4 regions of the Sphingomonas sp. BL2 genome follow, and region 2 is predicted to be linked to each of the others. Evidence: predicted binding sites of a transcription regulator. Region 2 holds the regulator's gene; each other region holds the start of a gene.
What was found. The regulator LexA, encoded in region 2, represses DNA repair genes until DNA is damaged. The targets are predictions, from matches to a motif close to GTTCCNCNCTTGTTCT.
Positions count from the first base shown of each region.

Region 1: a site for LexA is predicted at 4,656-4,671, ahead of AC1ME3_RS18400 (ATP-dependent helicase). Genes of this name have one in related genera too.
Region 3: a site for LexA is predicted at 5,153-5,168, ahead of AC1ME3_RS03330 (ribonucleoside-diphosphate reductase subunit alpha). Genes of this name have one in related genera too.
Region 4: a site for LexA is predicted at 3,631-3,646, ahead of uvrA (excinuclease ABC subunit UvrA). Genes of this name have one in related genera too.

Region 1 is NZ_CM155261.1:4,008,739-4,016,724, reverse strand. It holds gene AC1ME3_RS18420 (L-fuconate dehydratase) at 1-227, opposite strand, end outside; gene AC1ME3_RS18415 (fumarylacetoacetate hydrolase family protein) at 224-1,069, opposite strand; gene AC1ME3_RS18410 (SDR family oxidoreductase) at 1,080-1,820, opposite strand; gene AC1ME3_RS18405 (L-rhamnose mutarotase) at 1,933-2,274, shown strand; gene AC1ME3_RS18400 (ATP-dependent helicase) at 2,296-4,578, opposite strand; gene AC1ME3_RS18395 (GFA family protein) at 4,688-5,083, shown strand; gene AC1ME3_RS18390 (UrcA family protein) at 5,286-5,615, shown strand; gene AC1ME3_RS18385 (inorganic phosphate transporter) at 5,898-7,532, shown strand; gene AC1ME3_RS18380 (glycosyltransferase family protein) at 7,720-7,986, shown strand, end outside.
Region 2 is NZ_CM155261.1:2,954,626-2,962,611, forward strand. It holds gene AC1ME3_RS13860 (citrate synthase) at 1-949, opposite strand, end outside; gene gltX (glutamate--tRNA ligase) at 975-2,405, opposite strand; gene AC1ME3_RS13870 (ComEC/Rec2 family competence protein) at 2,496-4,751, shown strand; gene lexA (transcriptional repressor LexA) at 5,355-6,029, opposite strand; gene AC1ME3_RS13880 (molybdopterin molybdotransferase MoeA) at 6,098-7,279, opposite strand; gene AC1ME3_RS13885 (energy transducer TonB) at 7,846-7,986, shown strand, end outside.
Region 3 is NZ_CM155261.1:715,317-723,302, forward strand. It holds gene AC1ME3_RS03315 (EAL domain-containing protein) at 1-1,356, shown strand, start outside; gene AC1ME3_RS03320 (haloacid dehalogenase type II) at 1,638-2,363, shown strand; gene AC1ME3_RS03325 (hybrid sensor histidine kinase/response regulator) at 2,469-4,574, shown strand; gene AC1ME3_RS03330 (ribonucleoside-diphosphate reductase subunit alpha) at 5,280-7,166, shown strand; gene AC1ME3_RS03335 (DUF2171 domain-containing protein) at 7,305-7,565, opposite strand; gene AC1ME3_RS03340 (hypothetical protein) at 7,622-7,825, shown strand; gene AC1ME3_RS03345 (ribonucleotide-diphosphate reductase subunit beta) at 7,888-7,986, shown strand, end outside.
Region 4 is NZ_CM155261.1:2,153,812-2,161,797, reverse strand. It holds gene AC1ME3_RS10010 (hypothetical protein) at 1-697, opposite strand, end outside; gene uvrA (excinuclease ABC subunit UvrA) at 717-3,623, opposite strand; gene AC1ME3_RS10000 (energy transducer TonB) at 3,827-4,648, shown strand; gene AC1ME3_RS09995 (hypothetical protein) at 4,752-5,348, shown strand; gene AC1ME3_RS09990 (GGDEF domain-containing protein) at 5,394-6,545, opposite strand; gene lpdA (dihydrolipoyl dehydrogenase) at 7,318-7,986, opposite strand, start outside.

The DNA.
Region 1 (7,986 bases), 1.1 Mb from region 2:
AGCCCGATGACGAGATGCCGCATCGCCTCGATCGCGGCGACGCAGATGTCGTTGCCGCGGCCGATCGTGAAGGTCAGGCCGTGGCCTTCGAGACCGTCCGTATCCGTCTCGAGCACGACATACGCCGCCGAGTAATCCGGATCCGGATTCATAGCGTCGGACCCGTCGAGCCCCGCGCTGGTCGGGAAACGAAGGTCGATCGTGCGCAGACCGGTGATGGTCGTCATGCGGCGGCGACCATCGTCTGCGTCTGCTCGCCAAGGCCATCGATACCAAGCCGCACGGTCTGGCCTGCGCGCAGATACACCGGCGGCTTCTGGCCGAGGCCAACGCCCTTCGGCGTACCGGTCGAGATGATGTCGCCGGCTTCGAGCGTGCAGAAGTCGCTGAGGTACGAGACGATCGTCGCGACGTCAAAGATCATGTTGGCGGTGGTGCCGTCCTGATAGCGATGGCCGTCGACTTCGAGCCACAGGCCCAGCTTTTGGGGATCGCCGACTTCGTCCGCGGTGACGAGCCAGGGACCGATCGGCCCGAACGTGTCACAGCCCTTGCCCTTGTCCCACGTACCGCCGCGCTCGAGCTGGAACGCACGCTCGGACACGTCGTGGACGACGCAATAGCCGGCAACGTGCGACAGCGCGTCTTCCTTGGCAATGTGGCGGCCGGGCGTGCCGATGACGACGCCGAGTTCGACTTCCCAGTCCGTCTTTTCCGAGCCGCGCGGGATCTCGACATCATCGTTCGGGCCCTGGATCGCGCTGGTCCATTTGCCGAACACGACCGGCTCGGCGGGGAGGGCCATGTTGCTCTCTGCGGCGTGGTCCGAATAGTTCAGGCCGATGCAGATGAACTTGCCGGTGCGCGTGACGCACGGCCCGATCCGCGGCGCGCCGTCGACCTTGGGTAGGGTCGACACGTCGAGCGCGGCGATCTTCGCGAGCCCCTCGGGGGAGAGCAATTCACCGCCGATGTCGCCTAGGTCTCCTGGCAGCGCGCGGATCGCGCCGTCCTGATCGAGAATGCCGGGCTTTTCCTGGCCGCGCGGGCCGTAACGCAATAATTTCATCGGATGATCCTTAGTTGACCCAGCCGCCGTCGATCACGTGGACCGCGCCGGTGGTGAAGCTCGATTCGTCGCTGGCGAGATACAGGAACAGCGCGGCGATCTCCTCGGCGCGGCCGAGCCGGCCCATCGGCTGGCGCGCGACGAACGCGGCGTCGGCCTCACTCACGGAAATGCCCTGAGTCCCTGCTTGCGAGACGATGCGTTCGCGCAGGGACGGGGTCTCGATCGTCCCCGGGCACACGCAGTTGCAGCGGATCCCGCGGCCGACGAAATCGGCCGCCACGGCCTTGGTCAGCCCGATAACAGCTGCCTTCGATGCGCCGTAAGCGTAGCGGTTTGGGATGCCCTTCACGCTCGACGCGATGCTGCTCATGTTGACGATCGCACCGCCGCCGCGCGCGAGCATGCCGGGCAGGAACGCGCGGGTCATGCGGTGCATCGCGTGGACGTTGAGGTCGAACGACAGCATCCAGTCGTCGTCGCTGCCTTGCAGGATGTCACCCGCCGCGACGAAGCCGGCGACGTTGGCGAGAATGTCGATGTCGCCGATCGTGGCGGGCAAAGCGGCGATCGCGCTGGCGTCGAGCAGGTCGACGACCAGACGTTCGACGCCGTCGATGGCCTGCAGCGCATCGCCGTCGCGGTCGAGCGCGAAGACCCGTGCGCCCTCGTCACGGAAGCGTTCCGCGGTGGCGCGGCCGATGCCTTGTGCCGCCGCGGTCACTACCGCGGTCTTGCCGGACAGTCTCATTCCATCTCCTGCGCGTCGTTGTGCGTTTCGTCGGTTTTATTAGTCAAAGTGACTTTTGAAAAGGGGCGGCGGCGCTATTGTCGCGCGAGTACGCCGTATCGAAGGAATTTCCGTGACGTATCGCATCGTGACCGCATTGGACCTCGTCGACGACGCAGCCCTGGTCGCCGCCTACCGCGAACGCCACGCGCCGGGCGCCGTGTGGCCCGAGGTCGTGCGCGACATCGTCCAGCGGGGGTATCGAGATATGGAGATCTGGCAGGTCGCCGACCGGCTCGTGATGATCGCCGAGGTCGAGGACGATTTTCCGCGCGCAGCCGACCCGGCGTTGCAGCCGGTCGTCGCGTCCTGGGAGACCGCGATGGACGTGTATCAGAAGCCGATCGAGGCGACCGGGCCGAAATGGGCGGTGATGGAGCGGATATTCTCGCTCGCGGATCAGACCGCCGGCTGATCCTTTTCCCGGTTGATGTCGTTAGGGGGTGAGCGTCACGAAGCTGTCCATCACGCGCTTACGGCCGGACTGTTCGAAGTCTATCTCCAGCTTGTTGCCCTCGATCTCGGCGATCGCGCCGTAGCCGAACTTCTGGTGGAAGACGCGCATGCCCAGCGACAGGTCGTCGCGGCCCTTGTTGCCGAGGCTGATCGCGCTCGACCGGCTTTCGACGACGCGGGCGGGTTTGGTGGAGAAGGTGCTGCCGGTGCCCGACGCGCGCTGCCAGCCCGGGCCGCGTCCGGTGCCGCGCGCGACGTCGGCGAAGGGATCAGCGCGGTCGGACCAGTTCGCCTGCCACAGGCTCGCTCCGCCCGACATCGTCGTTTCCGTGTCGATGTGCTCGGCGGGGAGTTCGGCGACGAAGCGCGAGGGAATCGACGAGTTCCACTGGCCATAGATGCGGCGGTTGGCGGCGTGGATGATGACCGCAAGCCGGCGTGCACGCGTGATCGCGACATAGGCGAGGCGGCGTTCCTCCTCGAGGCTTTTCACGCCGCCTTCGTCGAGTGAGCGCTGCGACGGGAACAGGCCTTCCTCCCAGCCGACCAGGAAGACCGTGTCGTATTCGAGGCCCTTGGCGGCGTGGATGGTCATGATCGTGACCTGTGGGTCCTGCGCGCCGCCCTCGTTGTCCATCACGAGGCTGACATGCTCTAGGAAAGCGCCGAGCGAGTCATACTCCTCCATCGCGCGGACGAGTTCGCTGAGGTTCTCCAGGCGACCGGTCGCCTCGACCGACTTCTCGGCCTGGTACATCGCGGTGTAACCGCTCTCGTCTAGCAACTGCCGCGCGAGTTCGGCGTGCGGCAGGCTGGTCGCCATGTCGCGCCAGCGGGCGATGTCGCCGACTAGGCGTCCCAGCGACTTCTTCGCCGCGCCGGTCAGTTCGTCGGTGTCGAGGATGCGCGCGGCGGCGGTGGTCAGCGGTGTGCCGGTGGCGCGGGCGAGCTGGTGGATACGCGCGACCGCCTTATCGCCGAGGCCGCGCTTGGGGACGTTGACGATGCGTTCGAAGGCGAGGTCGTCCGCCGGCTGGTTGACGACGCGGAGGTACGCCAGCGCGTCGCGAATTTCGGCGCGTTCGTAGAAGCGGAAGCCGCCGACGATCTTGTAGGGCATGCCGATCGCGATGAACCGGTCCTCGAACTCGCGTGTCTGGTGCTGCGCGCGGACCAGGATCGCCACTTCGTCGAGGCTCTTGCCGGAGCGCCGGACGATGTCGATCTCCTCGCCGACGCGGCGCGCTTCCTCGGGGCCGTCCCAGACGCCGATGACCTTCACCTTCTCGCCGACGTCCCGCTCGGTCCAGAGCTGCTTGCCGAGCCGCCCGCCGTTGTTGGCGATCACGCCTGACGCGGCGCCGAGGATGTGCGGCGTGCTGCGGTAATTCTGTTCGAGGCGGATGACCTTCGCCCCCGGAAAATCCCGCTCGAACTTCAGGATGTTCTCGACCTGCGCGCCGCGCCACGAATAGATCGACTGGTCGTCGTCGCCGACGCAGGCGATGTTCTTGCGCTCCTGCGCGAGCAGCCGCAGCCAGAGATATTGCGACGAGTTGGTGTCCTGATACTCGTCGACCATGATGTATTTGAAGCGCTGCTGATACTGCGCCAGCACGTCGCGGTGCGTCTTCAGGATCACCAGCATGTGGAGCAGCAGGTCGCCGAAATCACAGGCATTGAGCGCGATCAGCCGCGCCTGATATTGCTGGTACAGCTCGCCGCCACGGCCGTTGGCATAGCGCTCGCTCTCGCCCGCATCGATGTCGGCGGGGACGAGGCCCTTGTTCTTCCACTGGTCGATCAGCCCGGCGAGGCTGCGCGTCGGAAAGCGCTTCTCGTCGATGTCCGCGGCAAGGATCAGCTGTTTCAGCAACCGCAACTGGTCGTCGGTATCGAGGATCGTGAAGTTCGATTGCAGCCCGACCAGTTCGGCGTGGCGACGCAGCATCTTGGCGGCGATCGCGTGGAACGTGCCGAGCCACGGCATGCCCTCGACCGCGTCGCCGACCAGCCGTCCGACCCGCTCGCGCATCTCGCGCGCGGCCTTGTTGGTGAAGGTGACGCTGAGGATCTCGGACGGCCAAGCCTTCTTGGTGAAGATCAGGTGCGCGAGCCGTGCGGTCAGCGCCGCGGTCTTGCCCGTGCCGGCGCCGGCGATGATCAGCACGGGCCCGTCGGTGGTCAGCACCGCCTCACGCTGCGGCGAATTGAGACCGCGCAGATAGGGAGGCTCTGCTTGCGGCGCGGACGTTTGGGCAATCTGGTTCACCGGTGAACAGGTAGGGAACGGGGGCCGATGGGGCAAGCGGGTATGGCTTGCGCGGTTCGACGATACGTGGAACAAGTTGAGAACATAGAGGGAGGCGGGCATGCTTGCGGGACGATGTCATTGCGGAGCGATCAGCTATGTCGCGGAGGGCGAGCCCGAGCATCACGCGCTGTGCCATTGCGGCGATTGCCGGCGAAGCGCGGGTGCGCCGATGGTAGGCTGGATCGCATTCAGGTCCGAGCAGGTGACCATCTCGGGTGATCCGGTGACGTATGAATCGTCGGCGAGCGGTCGGCGTCAATTCTGCGGACGGTGCGGGACGGGACTGTTCTATACCAATGCCGAGTATCTGCCGGGGATCATCGACGTCCAATCCTGTACGCTGGACGATCCCGAGGCGGTCGCGCCGGGTGCGCATATCCAGGTGGCCGACCGATTGGCGTGGATGGCGGATGTGGCCGCTCTGCCTGCGTTCGAGCGATATCCGGGGATGTGACCTAACGCCTCATCTAGAGTTTCGGCGCGTCGTCGGACCGTCGCCAAACCGTCGCGCGAGCGTAACGAACCACGGGTAGGGGATGCGCAGCGACGTGGTTCGTGGTCGGAGATGCCGCATCCAGAAAGGTGTCCCGACGCGCTGGCGCCGTCGCCAGCAGGCATAGCCTTGCGGACCGCAGGACCATTTGAGGAACATCATCTTGAAGCTTTTCATCAGCGTCGCTTCGGCGGCGATCGTCGGCGCTTGCCTGTTTTCCACGGGTGCTTCCGCGAGTTCCGGGCGCGACCCGGTATCGGTGCGCGTGTCGCGCGCCGGGCTCGACCTGACCAGCGACGCCGGGCGCACCGCGTTCCAGCGCCGGCTGCGTTCGGCGATCGCCGGCGCCTGCCAATCGCACGGTGTCGGCCTCGCGGCGCTCGCCGATGCGCAGCAGTGCCGCAAGGAAATGACCGCGGATGCGGACGTGAAGATGGCCACATTGTTCGGCCGCAATGGCATGCAGCTCGCGAGCATCGGTGAAGCTCGGTGAATTAACTTACTCACGTCCAACGAAGTCGGTTCCGAACGATCCTCCCCCGCAAGGGGGAGGTGGCGTCGAAGGCGACGCAGGGGGAGGACACGGAACAGGGGTTATCCCTGCCTCCCCCTCCGTCTGGCAAAGGCCAGCCACCTCCCCCTGGCGGGGGAGGATCGTTAAGGCGACGTCCCAAACAGGGGCGAACGATCGCTTGATTTACATCTGTCATAAGATTGTCATCGTAAGGGCCGACTGCACATTTCTATGGCAACCTCCACATTTGCACCCGATGCGGTGACGGCTGATTCGAGCGCTACCGCTGCGCCGCATACCGGTCCCAAGCTCGATCATTCGCTGCATCCGTCCGGGCGCTGGATATTCCTTGCCGTGCTGATCGGCGGGCTTGCCTATGCCGGGTTCAGCATCGCGTTCGACACCGCGCAGGTCGGCGAGAGCCTGGCCGGCGGGGCGTTCGCGTTCCTTGCGCTCGCGCTGCTGATTGCGCTCGGGTTCGAGTTCGTGAACGGGTTCCACGACACCGCCAACGCGGTCGCCACCGTCATCTACACGCACTCGATGCCCGCACCGCTCGCGGTCGTCTGGTCGGGGTTCTTCAACTTCCTCGGCGTGATGCTGTCGTCGGGTGCGGTAGCGTATTCGATCGTCACGCTGCTGCCGGTCGACCTGATCCTCAACGTCGGCAGCGTCGGCGGGTTCGCGATGATCTTCGCGCTGTTGCTTGCCGCGATCGTCTGGAATCTCGCGACCTGGGCGGCGGGGTTGCCCAACTCGTCGAGCCACGCGCTCATTGGCTCGATTCTCGGCGTCGGCCTTGCCAACCAATTCATCAACGGCGGGGCCGACGGGACGTCCGGCGTCGACATGGTGCAGGTCTGGAAGGTTCTCTCTGCGCTCGCATTCAGCCCGATCGTCGGCTTCGTCGGCGCTCTCGTGCTGCTGCTCGTGATGAAGGCCTTCCTGCACGACAAGAAACTGTACGAGGCGCCGGAGGGCCAAACGCCGCCGCCGCGTGGTATCCGTGCGCTACTGATCGGCACGTGCACCGCGGTCAGCTTCGCGCACGGCAGCAACGACGGGCAGAAGGGCATGGGGCTGATCATGCTCATCCTGATCGGTTGCGCGCCGACCGCTTACGCGCTGAACCGGACGATGCCCGAGAGTGCGATGCCGGCGTTCGTGCAAAGCGCGCAGGCGGCATCGGCCGCGTACCGCGCGCATGCCGGCGGCGCGCCGGCCGACGTCGCCACGTCGCGTGCGCAGGTTACGCAGGCACTGAAGACCAAGCATGTCGCCGACCCGGTCATCTATGCCGCGCTGGCGACGCTGTCGGACGACGTGTCGAGCCGGATCGAAAGCTATGGCTCGCTTGGCAAGGTGCCCGCCGCGGCGACCCCGAACCTGCGCAACGACATGTACCTCGTGCTCGATACGACCAAGCTGATCGCCGAGGACAAAACCGCGCAGAGCCGGTTTACCGTGCAGGAGATCACGACGCTCAAGAGCTACAATAGCGGGCTCGAGCAGGGCACGCGCTACATCCCGACCTGGGTGAAGGTCACCGTCGCGCTGGCGCTCGGTCTCGGCACGATGGTCGGGTGGAAGCGGATCGTCGTCACCGTCGGCGAGCGGATCGGCAAGACGCACCTGACCTACGGCATGGGCGCGTCGGCCGAACTGGTCGCGGCGGCGACGATCCTGCTGGCGGTGAAATATGGCATGCCGGTGTCGACCACGCACATCCTGTCTTCTGGTGTTGCGGGTGCGAGCGTTGCCAACGGCGCCGGGTTGCAGCGACGGACCGTGATGAACATGGCGCTGGCCTGGGTGATGACGCTGCCGGTGGCGATGCTGCTGTCGGGCGGGCTGTACTGGCTGCTGCTGACGCTGGCGCATTCGTTCGGGTATTGAGAGCCGTTTTTCTGCGTCATCCTGACGAAAGTCAGGACCCAGAGTAACGGGCGCTGTCTTGCATGGCTCTGGGTCCTGACTTTCATCAGGATGACGCCGGTAGGTTGGTACAGATCGGGTGTCTGGTGCCGCGCGTACAGTGGAACGGCATGGGAACCGGCTCCCTGCGCCGCGGGTTGCCGGAGCCATGCGATTACGATGCTCGATCTGTGGGAACTGGGACTGGCTCGTGCGCGAGGATTGGTTCGAGTGTAGCCACTGCCGCCTGCTTGTTCGCGACGTGAGCGAGGTCGGTGCGGCTGCCGACGAGATCGTCGCGCGGTTGGGAAGCGGGCTTGTTGACCTACAGCGCGATCCTGCGGAGCGCTGGATGCTCGACCCAGCCGGTTTGCGGAACGCGGCGTGGCGGTTCGGGTTCGAGGTGGAACCGGTCGCCGTTGCGCGAGGCGATGTC
Region 2 (7,986 bases):
CGGCCGCGCGCGGATCGTAGTTCTTGTAGACGCGGTGGCCGAAGCCCATCAGGCGGAACGGATCGTTCTTGTCCTTGGCGCGAGCGATGTACTCGGGGATGCGGTCGACGGTGCCGATCTCGTGCAGCATGTTGAGCGCGGCTTCGTTGGCGCCGCCATGCGCGGGGCCCCACAGGCAGGCGATGCCGGCCGCGATGCACGCGAACGGGTTGGCGCCCGACGATCCGGCGAGACGAACGGTCGAGGTCGACGCGTTCTGCTCGTGATCGGCGTGGAGGATGAAGATGCGGTCCATCGCCTTTTCGACGATCGGGTTCACGACGTACTTCTCGGCCGGGACGCCGAACGTCATCTTAAGGAAATTGCCGGTGTAGCTCAGCGTGTTGTCCGGATAGACGAACGGCTGGCCGACGCTGTACTTGTACGCCATCGCGGCGATCGTCGGCATCTTGGCGATCAGGCGGTGCGACGCGATGACGCGCTGTGCCGGATCGTGGATGTCGGTCGAATCGTGATAGAAGGCCGAGAGCGCGCCAACGACGCCGCACAGGATCGCCATCGGATGCGCGTCGCGGCGGAAGCCACGGAAGAACTGCGCGAGCTGCTCGTGCACCATCGTGTGGCGCGTGATCGTGTTTGAAAAGTTCGCCAGCTCGTCTTCGCTCGGCAGTTCGCCGTTCAGGAGCAGGTACGCCACCTCCATGAAGTTCGACTGCTCGGCCAGCTCGCCGATCGTGTAGCCGCGGTGCAGCAGCGTGCCCGCGTCACCATCGATGTAGGTCAGCTTCGACTGGCACGACGCCGTCGAGGTGAAGCCCGGATCATAGGTGAAATTGTCCGTCTGCGCGTACAGCTTGCGGATATCGATGACATCGGGTCCGACCGTACCGGACATCACCGGATACTCGAAATCCTTGCCGTCGACCTTGAGGGTTGCGGTCTCGCTCATGCTTGTATCCTTCCTCGAAATCTTATCAGCTAGCCATCCGGTCGGCGATCCGTCCCAGGCTCTCCTCGCGCCCGAGCAGGTCGAGCACATCGAAGATCCCCGGCGACGTCTTGCGTCCCGTCAGCGCGGCGCGAAGCGGCTGTGCAACCTGGCCGAGCTTGACGCCCCGCGCTTCGGCCACGCGCCGTACCGCGCCTTCGAGCGCTTCCGTATCCCACTCCGCGAGCGCGTCAAGTTCGGCATGAACATTGACCAAAATCGAACTCGCTTCACCCTGCAAAAGGCTCGCCGCGGCGTCATCCATCGCCAAAGGACGCTGACTGAACAGGAAATTCGACCCTTCGGCCAACTCGTTCAGGTTTGCGGCACGCGGCTTCAGGACGGGCATTGCCCGAGTCAGAAGATCGAGTCCGCCGGTCGGCAGGTCGTGGCCGAGACGGTCGGCGGCGAGCTGCGCGAGGCGCGCGTCGTCGGCTTCGCGGATATAATGGCCGTTGAGGTTCTCGAGCTTCTTCAGGTCGAAGCGCGACGGCGACTTGCCGACGCCCGACAGGTCGAACCATTCGACCGCCTGCTCGCGACTGATGATCTCGTCGTCGCCGTGACCCCAGCCGAGCCGGAGTAGGTAATTGTCGAACGCCTCGGGAAGAATTCCCATCTCGTCGCGGTAGGCCTCGATGCCCACCGCGCCGTGACGCTTCGACAGCTTGGCGCCGTCGGGGCCGTGGATCAGCGGGATGTGCGCGTAGGTCGGCTCGGGCCAGCCCATCGCGTGGTAGATCGGCAGCTGGCGGAACGCGTTGTTGAGGTGATCGTCGCCGCGGATGACGTGCGTGACGCCCATGTCGTGATCGTCGACGACGACCGCGAGCATGTAGGTCGGCGTGCCGTCGGAGCGGAGCAGGACGAGGTCGTCGATCTCTTCGTTCTTGACCGTGACCGATCCTTGCACGCGGTCCTCGATCGTGACGGCACCTTCCTGCGGCGCGCGCAGGCGGACGACGTGGGGGAGGTTCGGCGCTTCGCTCTCGGGGCGGTCGCGCCAAGGGCTGCGGATGCGCAGCGGCTTCTTCGCGGCCTGTGCCTCGGCGCGCATCGCGGCGATCTCGTCGTTGGTCATGTAGCAGCGATAGGCGTGGCCGTTCGCGACCATCTCGTGCGCGACCTGCGCGTGGCGCTCGGCACCGGCAAACTGCATGACGACGTCGCCGTCCCAGTCGAGCCCGAGCCAGCGCATCCCGTCGATGATCGCGTCGATCGCCGGCTGGGTCGAGCGGACCCGGTCGGTATCCTCGATCCGCAGCAGGAATTTACCCCCGTTTGCTTTCGCGAACAGCCAGTTGAACAACGCGGTGCGCGCGCCGCCGAGATGCAGGAACCCCGTCGGCGACGGAGCGAAACGGGTAACCACGGGTGCGGCCGAATTGGCGGTGCCCGTATCAGATATTGCGCCCAACCGCGGGTGCTCCCAGACTGATGAAACGATGGAGAAACGATGGCCATGACAGCCGTCGCCGCCCCTAGCATGCGTCCTTGGCGGCGACAAATGGGCGTGCCGCGATGGGGGGCTGTCGTCGGGCTGGCTGTGGAACGCTGGCTCGAGGCGGAGCGCGACCAGTTGGTGTTGTGGCTGCCGGTGATGCTGGGTGGCGGGATCGCGCTGTGGTTCGCGTTGCCTGATCCGGCGGCATGGTGCGTGGCGATATTGGTGTTGGTCGCGGGTGGGCTGGCGTGTCTGGCAGTGGGGCATGGCGGGCGTGCGGCGCGGTCGCTGGCGATCGGGTTGCTGACGGCGGCGCTGGGGCTGGGGTTGATCTGGGCGCGATCGGAGTTGGTGGCGCGACCGGTGCTGGGTGGACCGACGATCGCGAGCTTCTCCGCGAGGGTGGAGGCGATCGAGCCACTGGTCGCGCGGAAGCTGGTCCGGCTGACGCTGCTGCCGATCGGGAAGGGCGCCGAAACCGACGGGCAACCGGTCGCCCTGCCATACCGCGTCCGGGTTAATCTGGCGGAAGCGGATGCACCCAAGCTGCTGGGAACGGGAGCGGTCGTGCATCTACGGGCGCGGCTGATGCCGCCGCCGCTGCCCGCGGTGCCGGGCGCCTATGATTTCGCTCGGGTCGCGTGGTTCGGCGAGATCGGTGCGACGGGACGCGGCTTCGCACCGGTGGTCGTGACGACGCCGAGCGAGTCGGGTGCCGGCATCCGCGTCGCGCTGTCGCATCACATCGTATCGCGACTGGAGGGGAGTGCCGGCGGTATCGCCGCAGCGCTCGCAACCGGCGACGTCGGCGCGATCAGCGAGGAGGATTCGGAGGCGATGCGCCGCGCCGGGCTCGCGCATCTGCTGTCGGTGAGCGGGTTGCATATTACGGCGGCGGTAGCCGCGACGATGCTGATCGTGCTGCGGCTGCTGGCGCTGAGCCCGTGGCTGGCGTTGCACGCGCGCTTGCCTTTGATCGCTGCGTTGGCGGGAGCAGCGGCAGCGATCGGCTATACGCTGCTGACGGGCAGCCAAGTCCCGACGATCCGGTCGTGCGTCGCCGCGCTGCTCGTGTTGGCGGCGCTGGCGATGGGGCGCGAGGCGATGACCTTGCGCCTCGTCGCGGCGGGCGCGGCGTGCGTCATGCTCGTGCTGCCCGAATCGGCGGCGGGGCCGAGCTTTCAACTCTCGTTCGCGGCAATCACTGCGATAATGGCGCTGCACGAGCATCCGGTGATCCGCGCGTTTTTCGGTCCGCATGAGGAGGGGCGAGCGCACCGCCTCGCCCGCGGCATAGCATCGCTGTTGCTCACCGGCCTGCTCGTCGAGTTCGCGCTCATGCCGATCGCGGTCTATCATTTCCACAAGGCCGGGCTTTACGGCGCGTTCGCCAACATCGTCGCCATTCCCTTGACGACCTTCGTCGTTATGCCGCTGGAAGCTTTGGCGTTGCTGCTCGATGCGGGCGGGCTCGGGGCGCCGATATGGTGGCTGGTGCAGCGCTCGCTCGATGCTCTGCTGTGGCTTGCGCATATCGTTGCCAGCGCGCCAGGCTCGGTGCGGTCCTTGCCCGCGATGCCGACGGCGGCGTTCGCGCTGATGATCGTCGGGGGAATATGGATCGCCTTGTGGCGAACGCGGTGGCGACGGCTCGGGCTGGTCCCGCTGGTGATCGGCACGGTCTGGGCGCTGACGACGCCGGCCCCGGACGTTCTCGTGACCGGTGACGGGCGCCATGTCGCGGTGCGAACGGCGGCGGGGCTCGCGATGCTGCGCGACCGAGCGGGCGACTACACGCGCGACATGCTGGCCGAGAATGGCGGGGTGGATGGCGAGCCGCTGCTGCTGGCGGACCAACCCGATGCGCGGTGCAGTCGCGATCTTTGCGTCACAGATATTGCTGCGCGGGGACAGATGTGGCGCATCCTGGCGACCCGCAGCGCCTATATGGTTCCGATTGCTGAGTTCATTACCGCCTGTCACGGCGCCGATGTCGTCGTCAGCGAACGCGGTCTGCCGAAACCGTGTGTACCACGGTGGCTGAAACTGGATCGTCGTGTACTCCGGCGTACGGGCGGCGTCGCGCTGACCTTAGGTAGCGGGACAGTCGTGACGATCCTGAACGCAGGCGATCGCCACCCCTGGCGCGATCCGCCTCTCCTCGAACGCACCGCGTACGCGTTCAGGCCGCGCCATGACCGGTTTCACGGTGCTGTGCCGGCGTTTCGCGCCAGCCGAGTCCGTCAAAGTAGAAATGTTCACGCGAAGGCGCAAAGGCGCGAAGGTGATGCGACTCGGGAGACCTTTATACCTCCATGAACGATAAGCCGACGTTGGTTTTCGGCGGTCCGCGAAGGCCGGTAGGCGCTGATCCAGGCACCATATCTTCGCGCCTTTGCGCCTTCGCGTGAACAAAATCTTCCGTCGTCGCATACGGTCACAGCAAGAAGAACTGGTGCACGCCGAGACGCGGAGGCGCGGAGAAGGTTTTTGTATGACGGGGTGGCTCAGGCTGGGGACTGTTTAGTCTTCCTTCCGAAGACGTTTGGAGGTGCTTCGTTTTCCCTAAGCGCAACAGCTCCGCGTCTCCACGTGAACCAATTCTTCGGCCGCGCTGGAGATTGAGGACGAGATGTTCGCGCAGAGGCGCAGAGGCGCAGAGATTGGGCATTCGAGTTGAGAGCGCGACTATGCATCGAAGCGTTAGAGGGGCTTTCGGACGCTTGGGGGCTGGTTGGGGGTGTCGAAAAACTAGCCGCTTTTCGACACGCCCAGTGCATCTAGCTTAACTTGCCCAACAGATCCCGTCGCTGTTGTCGGGCGGAGAAGCGACTTAGCTAAGGGGCTAGGCTGTCGCTTTTCCTGAGCAACCAAAAACCGAGACCGGGCTGCGTCGCGATGACGCAGCCCGGTCTCGGCAACTCAGTCGTAGCGGCGGAGGATGCCGGAGAGTTTGCCTTGGACGCGAACTTGGGCGGGGGCATAGCGTTGAGGGTCGTAGGCTCGGTTTGCCGGGTCGAGGCGGACCATGGCGCCTTCGCGACGGAAGTATTTTAGAGTGGCTTCGCTGTCTTCGATCAGGGCTACGACGATCTCGCCGTCGCGGGCAGTTTCGGTGCGGCGGATCAGGGCGTAGTCGCCGTCGAGGATGCCGGCTTCGACCATCGAGTCGCCCGAAACTTCGAGGGCGTAGTGTTCGCCGGTGCCGAGGAGTGCGGCGGGGACAGCCAGCATAGTGCTGCCTTCGAACGCCTCGATCGGGACGCCGGCGGCGATGCGGCCGTGGAGCGGGATTTCGACGACGTCGTTCGCTGGTTGCGGCGTCGCGGCCGCTGGGGCGGCCTTGACGTTCGATGGCTTGGTCGGCGTCTTCTTTTCCGCACGCTCGGGCATGCGCAGCACTTCGAGCGCGCGCGCGCGGTTCGGCAGGCGGCGGATGAAGTTGCGCTCCTCGAGCGCGCTGATCAGACGGTGGACGCCCGACTTCGACTTGAGGTCGAGTGCGTCCTTCATCTCTTCGAACGACGGCGAGACGCCGGTATCGTTGAGGCGATCGTTGATGAAGCAGACGAGTTCGTGCTGCTTGCGCGTGAGCATGGCGGTTCTCCGTCCGGAACAGACTGGGAACTTCTATGGAACATAATTAACCGCGTCAAGCGCTCGCTTCACGCGATCACGAGGATTTCCGCCGATTCGCCTGTCTTTGCTAAGGGTGCGTTGCCGGGGCGGACGATCAGGCAGGTCGAGCGGGCGAGCGTGAGCAGCATCGAACTGTCCTGGATCGTCGAGGCATAGGCTTTGCCGTCGCGCAGTTCGGCGCGGAGATAGTCGGTGCGGGCGTTGTTGGCGGGCAGGTCTTCGCCGAGGAGGGCGTGGGTCGACTGGGGCAACGGGTCGCGGGCGCCGGCCATGTGCGCGACGACGGGTTTGACGAACAACGTCGCGGTGACGAACGCGGAGACCGGGTTGCCGGGGAGGCCGAGCACCATCATCTCGCCGATCCGGCCGGCCATCATCGGCTTGCCGGGGCGCAGCGCGATCCGCCAGAATTCGATGGTGCCGCCGGCGGCTTCGATCGCCGGGCGGACGAGGTCGTGGTCGCCGACCGACGCGCCGCCGGTGGTGACGAGCAGGTCTGCCTGAACGCTGGCGAAGGCTTCGCGGAGTATGTCGAGATTGTCGGGCAGGATGCCGAGATCGACGACGTCGACGGGCATGTCGGCGAGCATCGCGGCGAGCATGATGCCGTTCGATTCGGGGAGCGCGACGCCGTCGGTGGTCGAACCGGGGGGGACGAGTTCGTCGCCGGTGGCGGCGACGGCGACGCGGACGCGGCGATTGACGGTGAGGCTGCCGTGGCCGCCGGTTGCGGCGACGGCGATGCGTGCGGGGCTGAGGCGGTCGCCGGCGGCGATGAGGCGGGTGCCGGTGGAGAAGTCGAGGCCCTTGCGGCGGGTGTTGCGGCCGACCGTGGGCGGGCCTTCGCCGGCTAGGATCAGGGTCGCGCCGTCTCGCTCGGCTTCTTCCTGGACCATGACGGTGTCGGCGCCGTCGGGCATGGCGGCGCCGGTGAAGATGCGGGTGGCCTCGTTGGAGGCGACGTGGCCTGCGAAGGGGCGGCCGGCGGCGCTTTCGCCGATGACTTTCCAGGGGCCGGGGAGGTCTTCGAAGCGGATCGCGTAGCCGTCCATGGCCGAGAGATCCGCGGCGGGTTGCGTCCGGCGGGCGAGGATGTCCTCGGCGGCCCAGCGGCCGGCGGCTTCGCGTAACGTCACGGTCTCGCTAGCGACGCGGGGGGCCATGGCGAAGAGGCGGTTCTGGGCTTCGGCGACGGGGACTAGGGTCATGCTTTTGGCTCTGATATTACGTGGTTTTCCTGCTGGAAGTGCAGGAAGTTCACACGCTGGGAGACTCTTGGCGGGAGCGGATCTGGGGTTCAGGTTTGGAACGGTCTCGTCCGGTAGAAGGTCCGGCGGGAGGGGGTGAGTTTTGGCGTGGCTGGCGCTTTGCCATGGGTTTGGGATGTAGGACAGGTGTTGTTGGGGCTGCGGCAGGACGATCCGTTGCTCTCTGCGCTGCTTGATATCGAACGTTTGCGACATCCTTCTTGTTCTCCCGCGAAGGCGGGAGCCCAGACTGGGTCCCCGCCTTCGCGGGGAAACATGGGTTTGGCGGACGTCGCGCTTCGTTACTGCGAACTTCCCAATTGGGCCCCGGCCTTCGCCGGGGTGGTGGTTGGGGGGCTGCCCTCTTCCGAGCCGACGAGGGGACGCGGGTGATCGCCTGTCGCCTTCCCAAAGCGCTCGGCCAGCGGGGGTTCATCCGAAGCAGGGCTTTGTTTGGGAGAAAGAGGCACCAGATCAGTATGATGACACGTAATCAGCCTCGGGCGAGAGACAGGATCGGGGCGGCGGTGGGTGCTGCCCTGTTGCCGGGGGTGCTGGGCTATGCGCTGCTCAACGGGCTGGTGGTGCCGATGCCGGCGGCGGTGAGCGATGCGTTGAAGGTGTTCGATGCGGCGCCGCCGTCACCACCACCGCCTGAGGAGAAGGTT
Region 3 (7,986 bases), 1.8 Mb from region 2:
GGTGGCGACGAGTTCCAGGTCGTGCTGCCCGGCATCGCCGACCGCGATACGCTCGCAGCGCTGTCCCGCGAAGTCATCGCCTCGCTGTCCGAACCCTATTTCATCAGCGGGACGTCGGTCACGATCGGCTGCTCGATCGGCATCGCGATCGCACCCGACGATGGCGACGATGCCGAGACGCTGGTCCGTAACGCCGATCTCGCGCTGTACGCCGCCAAGGCCGATGGCCGCGGCGTCCACCGCTTCTATTCGGACGACATGCTGACCGGCGCGCGCACGCGGAAACTGCTCGAGGACGATCTGCGCGCGGCGATCTCAGATGGCGCGTTCCACCTCTGCTACCAGCCGATCGTCAGCACGAAATCGGCGCAGATCGTCGGCTACGAAGCGCTGATCCGTTGGAACCACCCGACGCGGGGACTCGTCTCGCCCGCCGACTTCATCCCGGTCGCGGAGGAATGCGGGCTGATCGAGGCGATCGGCGAATGGGTGCTGCGGACCGCGTGCCTGGAGGCGGCGCGCTGGCCGGGCTCGGTGCGCGTCGCGGTCAACGTCTCGCCAATCCAGTTCGCCAACCCCGCTCTGCCCGCGCTCGTCACCAGCGCGCTCGCGCAGTCGGGAATCGCCGCGGGTCGGCTCGAACTGGAGATCACCGAAGGCGTGTTCCTCGACGAGACGCGCTCGTCGGAACAGATGTTCAAGGCGCTGAAGGGGATCGGCGTGCGGCTTGCGTTGGACGATTTCGGCACCGGTTATTCGTCGCTCGGCTATCTGCGCAACGCGCCGTTCGACAAGATCAAGATCGACCAGTCGTTCGTGCGCGGTGCGGCCGAGCCGGGCAACCGCAACGCGGCGATCATCAAGGCGATCGTCACGCTCGCCGACACGCTCGGGATGGAGACGACCGCCGAGGGGGTCGAGGTGCAGGACGAGATCGACTTGATCCGCGACCTAGGGTGCAGCCATATCCAGGGCTATGTCTATGGCCGCCCGGTCCGCGCGGACGAGGCGTTGCGGCAATTGGGAGTCGAGAACGGCACCGCCGCCGCGAGCGGCTTCAAGGTAAGTCGCGCGCCGCGCACCAAGATGCTGCGCTCCGCCCGGATCGCGATCGACGGGGTCCGCGGCGACGTCCGCATCCGCGACATATCGACGTCGGGCGCGATGCTCGACGGGCTGCGGATCGACGGCAACCCCGACGGCGTCGAACTGGAGATCGAACTGGTCGAGGACCAGATGTTCGGCGCCCGCATCCGCTGGGCCCGCGCCGGCAAGGCGGGCATCGAGTTCCACGAGGCGTTCAATCTGGAACGACTGAACCAGGGCCACTCCGCGCGTCTTCGCCGGACTGGGTGAGTTAGGCGGCCGAGCGACAGTCAGTCCGACTTTGCGGGAGACCGGTAAAAGGCCACCACCCCGGCGAAGGCCGGGGCCCAATTGGAGAGGTCGTCGTAACAGCAGACGGCGTTCGCCAATCCACGTTTCCCAATTGGGCCCCGGCCTCCGCCGGGGTGGTGTGTAATCTCCTAGGATGGTGGGATGAATTGCCGAGTTCCCCGCTCAACGGCGGCCTGCGCAAAGGCCCGGAAGTCCCCCATTCCCGGGAACCAACCGCCGCCTCCCACCGTCTCACCATCATGGTACATCGCGCCCCGATCAAAGCCCTCGCGTTCGACGTGTTCGGCACCGTGGTCGACTGGCGCTCGGGCATCGCGCGCGATGCCGCGCCGATCCTCGCGCGCCTCGACCGCACCGATATCGACCCGCACCGCTTCGCCGACGGCTGGCGCAAACGCTATCAGCCAGCGCTCGAGGAGGTCCGCAGCGGACGGCGGCCGTTCGTCATTCTCGACACGCTCCACCGCGAGGCGCTCGAAGACCTGCTCCGTCACCACGGCATCGACCCCGCCGCGCTGGACGAAGATACGCTCACCGACCTGACCGACGCCTGGCACCGGCTCGATCCCTGGCCCGACTCGGTCGAGGGTCTCACCCGCCTCAAGACCCGCTACCCGGTCGTCACGCTCAGCAACGGCAACATCGCACTCATGCTGGAAATGGCCCGCCGCGCCGGCCTGCCCTGGGATGCGATCCTCGGAGCGGAAGTCAGCCGCGTCTACAAGCCGCTTCCCGAATCCTACCTCGCCACCGCGCGGTTTCTCGATATTGCTCCCGGCGAACTCTGCCTCGTCGCTGCGCACCACAGCGACCTCGCCGCGGCGCGCGCCGCTGGCCTGCAGACCGCCTATGTCGACCGCCCGCACGAATATGGCGGCGGGCCCGCGCCCGACGCGGATGCCGTGCAGGAGTGGGACTATTGCGTCGACAGCCTGACGCGCCTGGCGGACGAACTGTGCCGATGACCCGGCGACCTGCCCGCGAACAGGTGGAAACGCGCGACGCGTCCCCGTATCGAACGCGCACCGGCGTAAAATTCGGCCCGGCGTGCGACCCGGCAGGACTTTGAGATGACCACACAGACGGCCGAAGCCGATTTCCTGACCGGTGGCGGCGAGATGGCCGCGATGATCCGCGCGCACGACTGGTCGTCGTCGCCACTCGGCCCGATCGACCGCTGGCCTCAGTCGCTCCGCTCGATCGTGTCACTGATGCTCGCCTCGGAGTTCGCGATGTGCCTCGCATGGGGGCCTGAGCTCGGCTTCCTCTACAACGACCATTACGCGCGCATCATGCACGACAAGCACCCGCAGGCGCTCGGCCAGCGGTTCGCCGACGTGTGGGCGGATGTCTGGAGCGATATCAGCCCCCTGGTCGACAAGGCCTTGACGGGCGAAGCGTCGTTCTTCGAGAATCTGCCGCTCGTCACCGACCGGAAGGGCTATGACGAGCATGCCTGGTTCACCTTCTCCTACTCGCCCGTGCGCGACGAGAGCGGCGCGATCGCGGGCATGTTCTGCTCGACCTACGAGAGCACCGAGCGCGTCCAGACCGAACGCGCGCTGCGCGACGAGCGTGAACGGATGAGCCAGATGTTCGCGCAGGCGCCGACCTTCATGGCGATGTTGCGCGGGCCCGAGCACCGGTTCGAGCTAACCAACCCCGGCTACGACAAGCTGGTCGGCCACCGAGAGATGCTGGGTCGAACCGTTGCCGAGGCGTTGCCCGACGCGGTCGAACAGGGGTTTCTGGACCTGCTCGACGATGTGTATGCGACAGGCGAAGCGTTCACGGCGGTGGGCATGCTCTATGCGGTTCAGGCTGAACCCGGCGGTTCGGTCAACGACCGCTACGTCGATTTCGTCTACCAGCCGATCCGCGACGCGACCGGTGCGGTCGTCGGCATTTTCGTCGAAGGCGCGGACGTCACCGACCGCAAGCGGCTCGAACGCGACCTGCAATCGCTCAACGCCGACCTCGAACAACGCGTCCGCGATCGTACGCAGGAACTGGTCGAGGCGCAGGAAGCACTCCGCCAGGCGCAGAAGATGGAGGCGGTCGGGCAACTCACCGGTGGCATCGCCCACGATTTCAACAATCTGTTGCAAGGCATCACCGGTAGCCTTGAGATCGTCCAGCGCCGCGTCGCGCAAGGGCGTGTCGGCGAGCTCGATCGCTTCATCACCGGCGCGACCACCGCCGCCAACCGCGCCGCCTCGCTGACCCACCGCTTGCTCGCGTTCTCGCGCCGACAGCCGCTCGATCCGCGCCCGGTCAAGGTCAACCCGCTGGTCGCCTCGCTCGAGGACTTGCTCCGCCGCACCACCGGCGAGCAGATCGAACTCGAGATGGTGCTCGCCGGTGGTCTGTGGACGACGCTGTGCGATCCCAACCAGCTCGAGAACTCGTTGCTCAACCTCGTCATCAACGCGCGCGACGCGATGCCGCACGGTGGCAAGCTAACGATCGAGACGTGCAACGCGCACCTCGACGACCATTTCGCCGCCAGCCAGCGCGACGTCCGGCCCGGCCACTACGTGTGTATCTGCGTGTCCGACACCGGCACCGGCATGTCCGCCGACACGATCGCCAAGGCATTCGAGCCGTTCTTCACCACCAAGCCGATCGGCCAGGGAACGGGGCTCGGCCTGTCGATGATCTACGGTTTCGCGCGCCAGTCCGAGGGCTATGCGAGGATCTATAGCGAGCTCGGCCAGGGCACGACGATCAAGCTGTATCTGCCGCGCCATTACGGCGAAGCGGAGCAGGACGAGGTGCTGCCCGGACTGACGCAGGACCACGTCACCGATGCGGGCGAGATCGTATTGGTGGTCGAGGACGATTCGGTCGTCCGCGCGCTGATCGTCGAGGTATTGGGCGAACTTGGTTACCGGGCGGTCGAGGCGCATGATGGCCCGGCGGGGCTTGAGAGGTTGCGGACGATGGAGCGCGTCGACTTGCTCGTAACCGACATCGGCCTACCCGGACTGAACGGCCGCCAGGTCGCCGATGCGGGCCGTGCGCTGCGTCCGGGGCTCCGCGTGCTGTTCATGACGGGCTATGCGGAGAATGCCGCGCTGGCGTCGGGCTTCCTGGAGCCGGGGATGTCGATGATCACCAAGCCGTTTGCGATGGAGGCGTTGGCGACGCACATCCGGACGATGATCGAGGGGTAAGGCGGACCGCCTTCGCCAATCACCACCACCCCGGCGAAGGCCGGGGCCCAGTTGGAAAGGTCGTAGTAACGGCACGCATCGCTCAGTTGGCACCGTCCCCCAACTGGGCCCCGGCCTTCGCCGGGGTGGTGTGATTTGAGGTTATCTTCGCATCACCACGGTTCCCCCGCGAAGGCGGGGGTCCAGGAATCAAGTAGGACGACGTTCGTGGCGTCTGGGCCCCCGCGTTCGCGGGGGAACTAGAGCGGTCCCACCCCATATCCAGTGCCCCACTCCCACACCTCCCTTCGAAGCAACATTTGCCATCTTCCGCCCTTAAATAATTTTTCGTTCCCCCTTCGCCCCCTTGCGCTTCACGAACCCCGCAGAAGTCCACGCGTCGCGAATATCCCGCCCGGCCAACCCGCACGCGAACGCGACGAACCGAGCCCCCGACCACCCCCGCACCCCCTTGCGTCTCTTCGCGCTTTGGCACAATCTCTTGGGGTTGCGTTCGGGGGCGGACCCAATCGCTGGTAGAACAACCCTCGCATAGCCATATGCGATATGACCGTAAGCGCGCCTTCCACCGCCGCGATGGTCACTTTTTGTTCTCCCGTTAGGGGCCGTCCGATGGTAGCATGGCGACATGACGCCGATTCGAACGAATACAGAACACTAGGAGCGGTTTCGATGGATTTCAGAGACAGCAGCCGGGATAGCGACATGACCACAGACACGATCGAACAAACCACTGCCACGCCTGAAGCCGAGGCCCCCAAGGCCCCGCGCCAGGCGCAGGACAGCCACTCCGTGCGCGCGCAGATCTACCCGGTCGAGGTCGATCACAGCCGCGACGCGCTGCTGACCGAGTTCGGCAAGGACACGCTCAAGGATCGCTACCTGCTCCCGGGCGAAAGCTACCAGGACCTGTTCGTCCGCGTCGCCTCCGCGTACGCCGATGATGCCGGCCACGCGCAGCGGCTCTACGATGCGATCTCGAAGCTCTGGTTCATGCCCGCCACCCCCGTTCTCTCGAACGGCGGCACCGGTCGCGGCCTGCCGATCTCGTGCTACCTCAACTCGGTCCCCGACAGCCTCGGCGGGATCGTCGACACCTGGAACGAGAATGTCTGGCTCGCCTCGCGCGGCGGCGGCATCGGCACCTATTGGGGCAACGTCCGCGGCATCGGCGAGCCGGTCGGCCTCAACGGCAAGACCAGCGGCATCATCCCGTTCGTCCGCGTCATGGATTCGCTGACGCTCGCGATCTCGCAAGGGTCCCTGCGTCGCGGTTCGGCCGCCGTGTACCTCGACGTCTCGCACCCCGAGATCGAGGAATTTCTCGAAATCCGCAAACCCTCGGGCGATTTCAACCGCAAGGCGCTCAACCTGCACCACGGCGTGCTGATCACCGACGACTTCATGGAAGCCGTCCGCAACGGCGAGGAATGGCATCTCCGCTCGCCGAAGGACCAGGCGATCCGCGCCACCGTCGACGCGCGCTCGCTATTCCAGAAGCTCGTCGAGACACGTCTCCAGACCGGTGAGCCGTACATCGTCTTCGCCGATCACGTGAACAAGGCGATGCCCAAGCATCACCGCGAGTTGGGCCTCAAGGTCTCGACCTCGAACCTGTGCTCGGAGATCACGCTGCCGACCGGCAAGGATCACCTCGGTAACGAGCGTACCGCGGTCTGCTGCCTGTCGTCGCTGAACCTCGAGACGTGGGATCAGTGGAAGGACGAGAAGGGTCTGATCGAGGACGTCATGCGCTTCCTCGACAACGTGCTGCAGGATTACATCGACCGCCACGAACCCGGCATGGAACGCGCCGCCTACAGCGCGGGCCGCGAGCGGTCGGTCGGTCTCGGCGTGATGGGCTTCCACTCGTTCCTTCAGGCGCGCGGCATCCCGTTCGAGGGCGCGATGGCGAAGTCGTGGAACCTGCGCATGTTCAAGCACATCAGCAGCCAGGCCAACGAAGCCTCGATGCAGCTCGCGATCGAGCGCGGCCCCTGCCCCGATGCCGCCGACGTCGGCGCGATGGAGCGCTTCAGCTGCAAGATGGCGATCGCGCCCACGGCTTCGATCTCGATCATCTGCGGCGGCACGTCGGCGTGCATCGAGCCGATCCCGGCGAACATCTACACGCACAAGACGCTGTCGGGCAGCTTCTCGATCAAGAACCCGTATCTCGAAAAGATGCTGAGCGAGAAGTCGAAGAACTCGGACGCGGTGTGGAACTCGATCCTCGAACAGGGTGGCAGCGTTCAGCATCTCGACTTCCTCTCGGTCGAGGAAAAGGACTGCTACAAGACGAGCTTCGAGATCGACCAGCGCTGGCTGCTCGAACTCGCCGCCGATCGCACGCCGTACATCGACCAGGCGCAGTCGCTGAACCTGTTCATCCCGGCGGACGTCGAGAAGTGGGACCTGCTGATGCTCCACTTCCGCGCGTGGGAGCTCGGCATCAAGTCGCTCTATTACCTGCGTTCGAAGTCGGTCCAGCGCGCGGGCTTCGCTGGCGGCGTCGAGGCGGACAACACCATCGACCTGCGCCAGATCGACGTCGAGTCGAAGGATTACGATGAGTGCCTTGCCTGCCAGTAAGGTCTCTCGGCGTTCAAGCATGACCCCGAACCGTCAATCACGGACCGGGGCGCGCCTGACGCAAAAACCCCGGCCCGCGCGAAGCGGACCGGGGTTCGGGCTGGCTATGCGGCGCGCTCGATGCGAACCGCGTTCGCGTCAGGCCTCTTCTTCGAACGTCACCGCCACGTCGGCGTTGGCGGAAAGCCGGACCTTGCCGTCCTCGATATCCGCAACCAGCCCGAGCGAGATGAAGTGATGATGCCCTTCATGGCTGCCCGTGCCCTCGACGACCTGCGCGCCCGAGTCCTTCTTGGTCAGCTTGATGCGGTTGCCTTCGACCTTGTCGACGGTGCCGACATGGACGCCGTCCGCGCCGATGACTTCGGCATGTTCCTGGATCTTGGTTGCATCGACCATGGTCGTTCTCCTGTGTTGGGTTCGGGTGCTGAACGCGCGCCGGGCGAGTTGGTCGCATGACGTATGGTTCAGCTATCATGTTCGTGGTCGCAGGCGTGCTCGGAATCGTCGGCACCACGATGCTGCTCCGTTTGCGCAGCCCGAGCATCACCGAGCAACAGACCTACGCGTTCCGCATGATCGGCATCATGCTCACCTCCGCCGCGATCGTTCTCGCGATGTCCGCCGCCGCGATGTGGCAATGGAGCACCGAGACATGAAACACGCGACCTGATCCCCCCAGTTTCTCGATATAAAACCAATCTTCCGAAAGGCTTACCCCATGTCCCTCCTTCACGCCTCCAAGCAGTACAAGCCGTTCGAATACCCCTGGGCGTTCGAGTTCTGGAAGCGCCAGCAGCAGCTCCACTGGCTCCCCGAG
Region 4 (7,986 bases), 800 kb from region 2:
ATCTATGCCTTTCAGACGGGTTGCCTTTAACCAACTGAGCTAGTCTGCGAGCCAGTATTTTGAGACGTGCCTCAGAAGACGAATTTGCAACAAGGTCCAACACAACCTTCTCACTGCTTCCCGCGCGCTCAGCCGATTTTATTGCATCTGCAAGATGGTTGTCGGCAGTGCGGATAAGCTCACTCATATCCGGTGGGATATCGAGTTCGATGAGTCGAACACGATCTAAATCTTCCAAGACCTCAACGATATCCCTCTCAAAAAGGGCAAGGAATTTTGGCGATGTTGGGAGGTTTTGCCCCTTCAGAAAGAGATAATCGCCGAGCTTGCTAATTTTTGGGGCATCTCTGTTCGACTCAACGGCAACATGCCCATCGTCAAATATCACAATGTGGCCGACGTCGATCAGACCCGCGTTATCATCGAGGGAAAGTGTCCCTAGCACACCGTCCTTCTCAACATCCGGCAACATGTCTCTCCTCGTTCTGCCGAACCTGAGCTTGATTGGATAGCTGACGGTATCTGGGTAAACTGACAGCAGCACATTCTCAGATAGGTCCTGTTGATATCGGCCTTGATCGTGAAATTCTAAACGGCCAATTTGGCTAGCCGTCTCGGGAAGCAGAGCCTTGATGTCTGAGAAATGCTCTATCCGATAGAAGAAGACTTTCCGTGCTACTTGCCCCTCGTCAGCCATTCAAAGCTCCCCACTTCTATTATGTAGCAACCATCGTAGCGGTTCCGCGCTTCTCCAGCAACGGCGCCAAATACTTCCCCGTAAAGCTGCCCTTCGCCTTCGCCACCTTCTCCGGCGTGCCCTCCGCGACGATCTCGCCGCCCTTGACGCCGCCTTCTGGCCCTAAGTCGAGGACCCAGTCGGCGGTCTTGATGACGTCGAGATTGTGTTCGATCACGACGACCGTGTTGCCTTGCTCGACCAGCGCGTGGAGGACTTCGAGCAGTTTGCGCACGTCCTCGAAATGGAGCCCGGTGGTGGGTTCGTCGAGGATGTAGAGCGTGTTGCCGGTGGCGCGGCGCGAGAGTTCCTTGGCGAGCTTGACGCGTTGCGCTTCGCCGCCCGAGAGCGTCGTCGCCTGCTGGCCGACCTTGACGTAGCCGAGGCCGACCTCGACCAGCATCGCCATCTTGTCGCGGATCGGGGGGACCGCCTTGAAGAACTCGGCGGCATCCTCGACCGTCATGTCGAGCACGTCGGCGATCGAATGGCCCTTGAACTTCACCTCGAGCGTCTCGCGATTGTAGCGCGCGCCGTGACAGACGTCGCAGGTGACGTAGACGTCGGGGAGGAAGTGCATCTCGATCTTGAGCACGCCGTCGCCCTGGCACGCCTCGCAGCGGCCGCCCTTGACGTTGAAGCTGAAGCGGCCGGGCTTGTAGCCGCGCGCCTGCGATTCCGGCAGGCCGGCGAACCAGTCGCGAATCTGCGTGAAGCTGCCGGTATAGGTGGCGGGGTTGCTGCGCGGGGTGCGGCCGATCGGCGACTGGTCTATGTCGATGACCTTGTCGAGATACTGGAGGCCGGTGATCTTGTCGTGCTTGCCCTGGACGATGCGCGCGCCGTTCAGCTCGCGTGCGGCGGCGGCGTAGAGCGTGTCGATCGTGAAGCTCGACTTGCCCGAACCGGAGACGCCGGTGATGCAGGTGAAGGTGCCGAGCGGCAGGCTGGCGGTGACCCCGCGCAGGTTGTTGGCGACCGCGTTGTGGACGGTGAGCTTCTTGCCGTTGCCTTTCCGTCGCGTGGTTGGGACCGGCACCTCGCGCGTGCCGTTGAGATAGTCGGCGGTGATGCTGCCCTTCGACTTGAGGATCTGCTTCAGCGTGCCCTGCGCGACGACCTGGCCGCCGCGGACGCCGGCGCCGGGGCCCATGTCGATGATGTAGTCGGCGGTGCGGATCGCGTCCTCGTCATGCTCGACGACGAGCACGGTGTTGCCGAGATCGCGCAGACGGCGGAGCGTCTTGAGGAGCATGTCGTTGTCGCGCTGGTGCAGGCCGATCGAGGGCTCGTCGAGGACGTAGAGCACGCCGGACAGGCCGCTGCCGATCTGGCTCGCGAGGCGGATGCGCTGGGACTCGCCGCCTGAGAGCGTGCCGCTGGTGCGGTCGAGGTTGAGGTAATCCAGGCCGACATTGTTAAGGAAGCCCAAGCGCTCGACGATCTCCTTGAGGATGCGTTCGGCGATCGCGTTCTGCTGGTCGCCGAGGTGCTGCGGCATGTCGGTGAAGAACTGGAGCGCGTCGACTACCGAGAGATGCGTGGCGTAGGAGATGTCCTTCATCGCGATCTTGACCGCGAGCGCTTCAGGTTTCAGGCGCGCGCCGCCGCAGACTTCGCAGGGGGCGGCGGACTGGTACTTGCTCAGTTCCTCGCGCATCCAGGCCGAGTCGGTCTGGAGCATGCGGCGATTGAGGTTGCCGATGACGCCCTCGAACGGCTTCGAGACGTCGTATTTCTTCTTGCCGTCGATGAAGGTGAGCGTGACGGGCTTGCCCTTCGAGCCGTGCAGGATGGTGCTCTGGACCTCCGGCGGGAGGTCGGACCAGGGGGTCTCGATGTCGAACTTGAACTCGCGCGCGAGGCTGCCGAGGACCTGCATGTAATAAGGCGACGGTGGGTTGGATTTCGCCCAGGGGACGACCGCGCCCTTCTTGATGCTGAGCATGTGGTTGGGGACGACGAGGTCTTCGTCGAACAGCAGTTTCTCGCCGAGGCCGTCGCAGGCCGGGCACGCGCCTTGCGGGGCGTTGAACGAAAACAGGCGCGGCTCGATCTCGGAGATGGTGAAGCCGCTGACCGGGCAGGCGAATTTTTCGCTAAAGACGATGCGGCCGTCGGGGGCGTTGTTGCCGAGGATTTCCGACTTGGGGGTGTGCGGCTCGACCGGGTCGGCGGGGTCGACATAAGCGAGGCCGTCGGCGAGTTTCAGCGCGGTTTCGAACGACTCTGCGAGGCGCGTGGCGATCTCGCCGCCGACGACGAGGCGGTCGACGACAACTTCGATATCGTGCTTGTACTTCTTGTCGAGCGCGGGGGCTTCGTCGATGTCGTGGATCGTGCCGTCGATGCGGACGCGCGCGAAGCCCGCCTTCTGCCACTCGGCGAGTTCCTTGCGGTACTCACCCTTACGGCCGCGAACGACGGGGGCGAGCAGGTACAGGCGCGTGCCCTCGGGGAGCGCCATGACGCGGTCGACCATCTGGCTGACGGTCTGCGCGGCGATGGGTTCTCCGGTCGCGGGCGAATACGGGATGCCGACGCGCGCCCATAACAGGCGCATATAGTCGTAGATTTCGGTGACGGTGGCGACGGTCGAGCGCGGGTTGCGCGACGTCGTCTTCTGCTCGATCGAGATCGCGGGCGAGAGGCCCTCGATGTGGTCGACATCGGGCTTCTGCATCAGTTCGAGGAACTGGCGGGCGTAGGCGGACAGGCTCTCGACGTAGCGGCGCTGGCCCTCGGCGTAGATCGTGTCGAAGGCGAGGCTCGACTTGCCCGAGCCCGAGAGGCCGGTGATCACCGTGAGCGTGTCGCGGGGGATGTCGATGTCGACGTCCTTGAGGTTGTGCTCGCGCGCGCCGCGTACGGAAATCTTGGTCAGCATGAGGCTGGTTCTACTTCTGTTCTGATCGGGAGACTAGTGGGAGAGATAGGAATGCATGAGGCCGGGTGCCAGTTCATCCGGGACGATCGATTGCGCAACGGGTGATCTAGGCGTCGATGCGGCTTGCAACCGGGCGGCGGATTTCAGAGAACCGGCGAACGTGACGGGGTGCAAGGGGATGATGCGATGACGAGTATTTCCGGATGCCGCTGATGCTGGCGCTGGCCGCCGCCGCTGCGCTGGCCGAGCCGACCGCGGCCGTGCCGTTGACGCCGGCGGGCAAGTGGAACGTCGATTATGGCGCGACCGCCTGCATGCTCGGCCGCACCTATGGCACGGGCAAGGCGGAGACGATTCTCGCGCTGCGTCGGCTGCCGCTGGCATCGACGCTCGAGCTGATGGTCTACACCAATGATCGTAGCGTAACGATGCGGCTGGGGCAGGCGAAGATCGGCATAGTCGGCGGGGGATCGGATGACAGCCGGTACGAGAGTTATCCGACCCAGGCTTCGGGCAAGCGGATGACGCGCATGCAGGTCGATGCCACGCTGTTCGAAACGCTGCCCGCCGATGCCGTCCTGCGCATCGCCCCGGACAAGATGTCGGGCTGGGCGTTCGCGATGCCAAGTGCGGAGGCGGCGTTCGAGGCCCTGGCCAAATGCAATGATTCGACGGCCAAGCAGTGGGGCATCGACCCGACCGAACGCGCGAAGATCGCCCAGCCTGCCAAGGCGACGACGCGGCCCGAATACTGGATCGGACCCGACGATTACCCGAGGACGATCGTGGGCAAGGGTGCGCAGGGGACGTCGACGGTCCTGTGGACGATCGGCCTCGATGGGCGGGTTGCCGATTGCCGGCCCGTGGTGACGAGCGGCGAGGTCGAACTCGACAAGGCGGCCTGTAGCGCGATCATGCGGCATGCGCGCTACACGCCCGCGCTTGGCTTCGACGGCAAGCCGATGGTCAGCCACGCGACGCAAAAGGTGACGTGGCGATTGCCGGGCGCCTGGTCCGGCAACTGAGCGACCGTCGCGGTTGGACGGGGCGAAGGCGCCGGGGTTGCACTCCGGTATCGGTGTATTATCTTGTTCGTACACACAGACGCGGAATGGCACAGAGGACGACATGGGCAAGAAGAAGGACGAGCGGAAGCGGCGCGAGCGCGAGGCCGAGATGGCGGCGGCTCAGGGGCACTCGGGTGCTGGGCATGAGGGCCATGAAGGCCATGCCCATGACGGACACGCGCATAATGCGCACAAGCATGAGGGCCGGAAGCACGAGGGTCGCAAGCATGACGGCGGGGCGCCGTTCGCGGGGATCGCTGCGACTATCGCGCGACAGATGGGGACGCCGGTCGGACGGCAGATGATCGCGGCGGGGCTGATGGCCGCGGCGACGGCGATCTCGAAGCATGATGCGAAGTCGAGCGCTCGGCCTACGCCGCCTACGCCGCCGACGCCCCCTGCCCCGCCTTCCCCTGCCTCGCCCTCGGCACAGGCTGAGCCTGCAGCGTCGAAGGTCGAGCCGGACGTGGCGACGGAGTCGACCAAGCCGCAGGGCAATGGTCCGTTTGCCGGGGAGACGCGGGAGCCGCCACGGAGCGAGACGAACGCGCTGCCGCCGGAATTCGCCAAGGTGCTGGACTCGGTTACGGTGGGGTTGGAGCGATTGTTCGTCGGGTTCGGCAAGCCGACCGCGAAGAAGGACCCGCCTGCCGCTTGAGTGTGCAGGGCCGCGACGCCGCGCGTGGCGTTGCGGTCCGGCGGCTCAGGCTGCCTTTATGTAGATGGCGGGTTGGCGGCGGTCGCCCTTAGCGAGGTACATCGCGCGGTCGGCGCCTGCGATGAGGTCGACGATCGGCGTGTCGGGCTCGCCTTCGACGACGCCGATGCTGACGCCGAGCGTGCCATGCGTGGCCATGCGCGGTGCCATAGCCTGCGCAAACCGGGTGGCGATACGGTTGCCGATCATGGTCGCCTGCGCCGCCGGGATGTCGGGCAGCACGCAGACGAACTCGTCACCGCCCCAACGGATCAGGTGGCCTTGTCGGCCGACGGTGTCGTGGGCGATCTCTGCAAAGCTGCGGAGTGCGGCGTCGCCGGCGGCGTGGCCGAGCGTGTCGTTGAGCGTCTTGAAGCGATCCAGATCGAGCATCATCACCGTCAACATGCGCGGCGCATGGCGGCTGGCGAAGGTCTGCGCGATGCGGTCCAGGCCGGCGCGGTTGAACGCACCGGTGAGCCAGTCGCGCTCCATCTGATCGAGCAGCAGGTTCTGGCCGCGCTCGGCCTGGAGGATCAGGAGCGAGAAGGCGCGGAAGATGATGAAGGCGATCTGGCCGGCCGCGAGCCATGCGCCGAGATCGTCGTGACGGCCGGTCAACTGCGTGCCGATGCGGTCGCCGTAAGCGAGCCAGGCGCGGCCGAGGAACATCGGTATGGTGACCGCGAACAGCGCGGCGACGATCCAGCCGGTCTGTAGCGAGTCACGGCGCGCGAGACGGATGGCGACGATCACCACGACGAGGTCGAACCCGGCGCGGATGACGCTGAGATAGGCGACGCGGAGGTGGAAATGCGCCGGGTCGTGCGTGAACCAGAGGGGCAGGCCAAGGACCGCGGCGATTCCCAGCAACGACGTCAGGCGCGCGTCGGGGCGACTGAACTTCACGACCGCGCCGGCGATCAGCGCATAGCCCATCACCACCGCGGGGTTGCCGATGCTGGGCGCCCAGGGGAGGCCGATCCGATCGTTGAGCACCGCCATCAGTGCGCCGCACCCCGCGATCAGGTGGCCGGCGCCCCATAAGCCTGCCCATGATCCGAACCGACCGGTCGCGAGGGGGATGAGGTGGATAAACCCGGCGACCAGCATGCCAAGGCCTGCGACGACGTAGAGAGTAGAGAGATCGAGCGCCACGGAGACCTGCTTGTTCGTTCATTGCGCGGACTAATAGGTTGGCTTTGCTAAGGATTGGTTCCGGTTGGGGGGCGGGGGCGGAAGTTTGCAGGTTTTGGGTTGGGGTGGGTTGGGGGTTGTGCGCGGGTGGCGATGAGGGGCGGGGCGGTACCCAGGCGATAGGCGATGCCGAGGGCGGATGCGGTGGGTGTGCCAAGAATGTTTCCCCGCGAAGGCGGGGACCCAGACTGGGCTCCCGCTTTCGCGGGAGAACAGGGAGGCGGGCGGTATCGTTTGGGGCGGAGTGGCTCTGGCTTGACCGGCGTTGACGGGAGTTTCGTGCACGCCACTCCAGATTGCGCCCAGTTGTCGCGTTCCCTCCCCCCGTCATTCCGGCGGACGTCAGGTCCCATGGTCGCGAACCGGGTCATGCTAGCGTGATATCGCTGGGGCCAACGTAACCGTGGGTCCCGGCGTTCGCCGGGATGACGGATGGGGGGTGCGGGTGGACGGGGCCTGGGGCGTGGGGCGAACTAGCGAACTGCGGCAACATCCATCCCCCTGATATCCATCTCCCCGATCGAACTTAACCTTTGCCCCTTTGCCTTCGCCCTCAACTTTCGCGCTGCAACGGAGAGAGGGCGCCGGTGGATTGCCACCGACGCCCTCTCGAACTTACTTCACTCGCAGATGCGAAGCCCTGCTTGGCCGGACAGGGGCAAAACCCCTGTCGTCGGACGGCGCTGGAGCGCCGCCGGCCGGGCACGCCCTTTGGATCCATATCTAGCACTTGCTAGATATGGATGGGCTTGCCTTGCACAGCCATCGCCGCTTCCTTGATCGCCTCGGCATGCGTCGGATGCGCATGACACGTGTAGGCGATGTCTTCGCTGGTCGCGCCGAATTCCATCGCGATGGCGGCTTCGGCGATCAGCGTGCCCGCGAGGCTCGAGACGATCCAGACGCCGAGGACTCGGTCGGTCTTGGCGTCGGCGATGATCTTCACGAAGCCATCGGTGTCGCGGTTGGTCTTGGCGCGGCTGTTGGCGGCGAACGGGAACTTGCCGACCTTGATGCCACCAGATTCGGCGGTCTTGTCGCGCGCCGCCTCTTCGGTAAGGCCGACGCCGGCGATCTCGGGCATCGTGTAGACGACGCTCGGGATGACGTCCTCGTTGACGATGCCGGTCTGGCCGGCGATGTTTTCCGCGACCGCGACGCCCTCGTCCTCGGCCTTGTGCGCGAGCATCAGGCCGGGGATGCAGTCGCCGATCGCCCAGACGCCGTCGACCTTGGTGCGGAACGAGTGATCGGTTTCGATCTGGCCACGCTTGTTGAGTTCGAGGCCGATGGCTTCGAGGTTGAGGCCGTCGACGTTGGCCTTGCGCCCGATCGAGACGAGCACCGCGTCGGCGGTCAACGTCTCGGATGCACCACCCGCGGCGGGCTCGACGGTGACGGT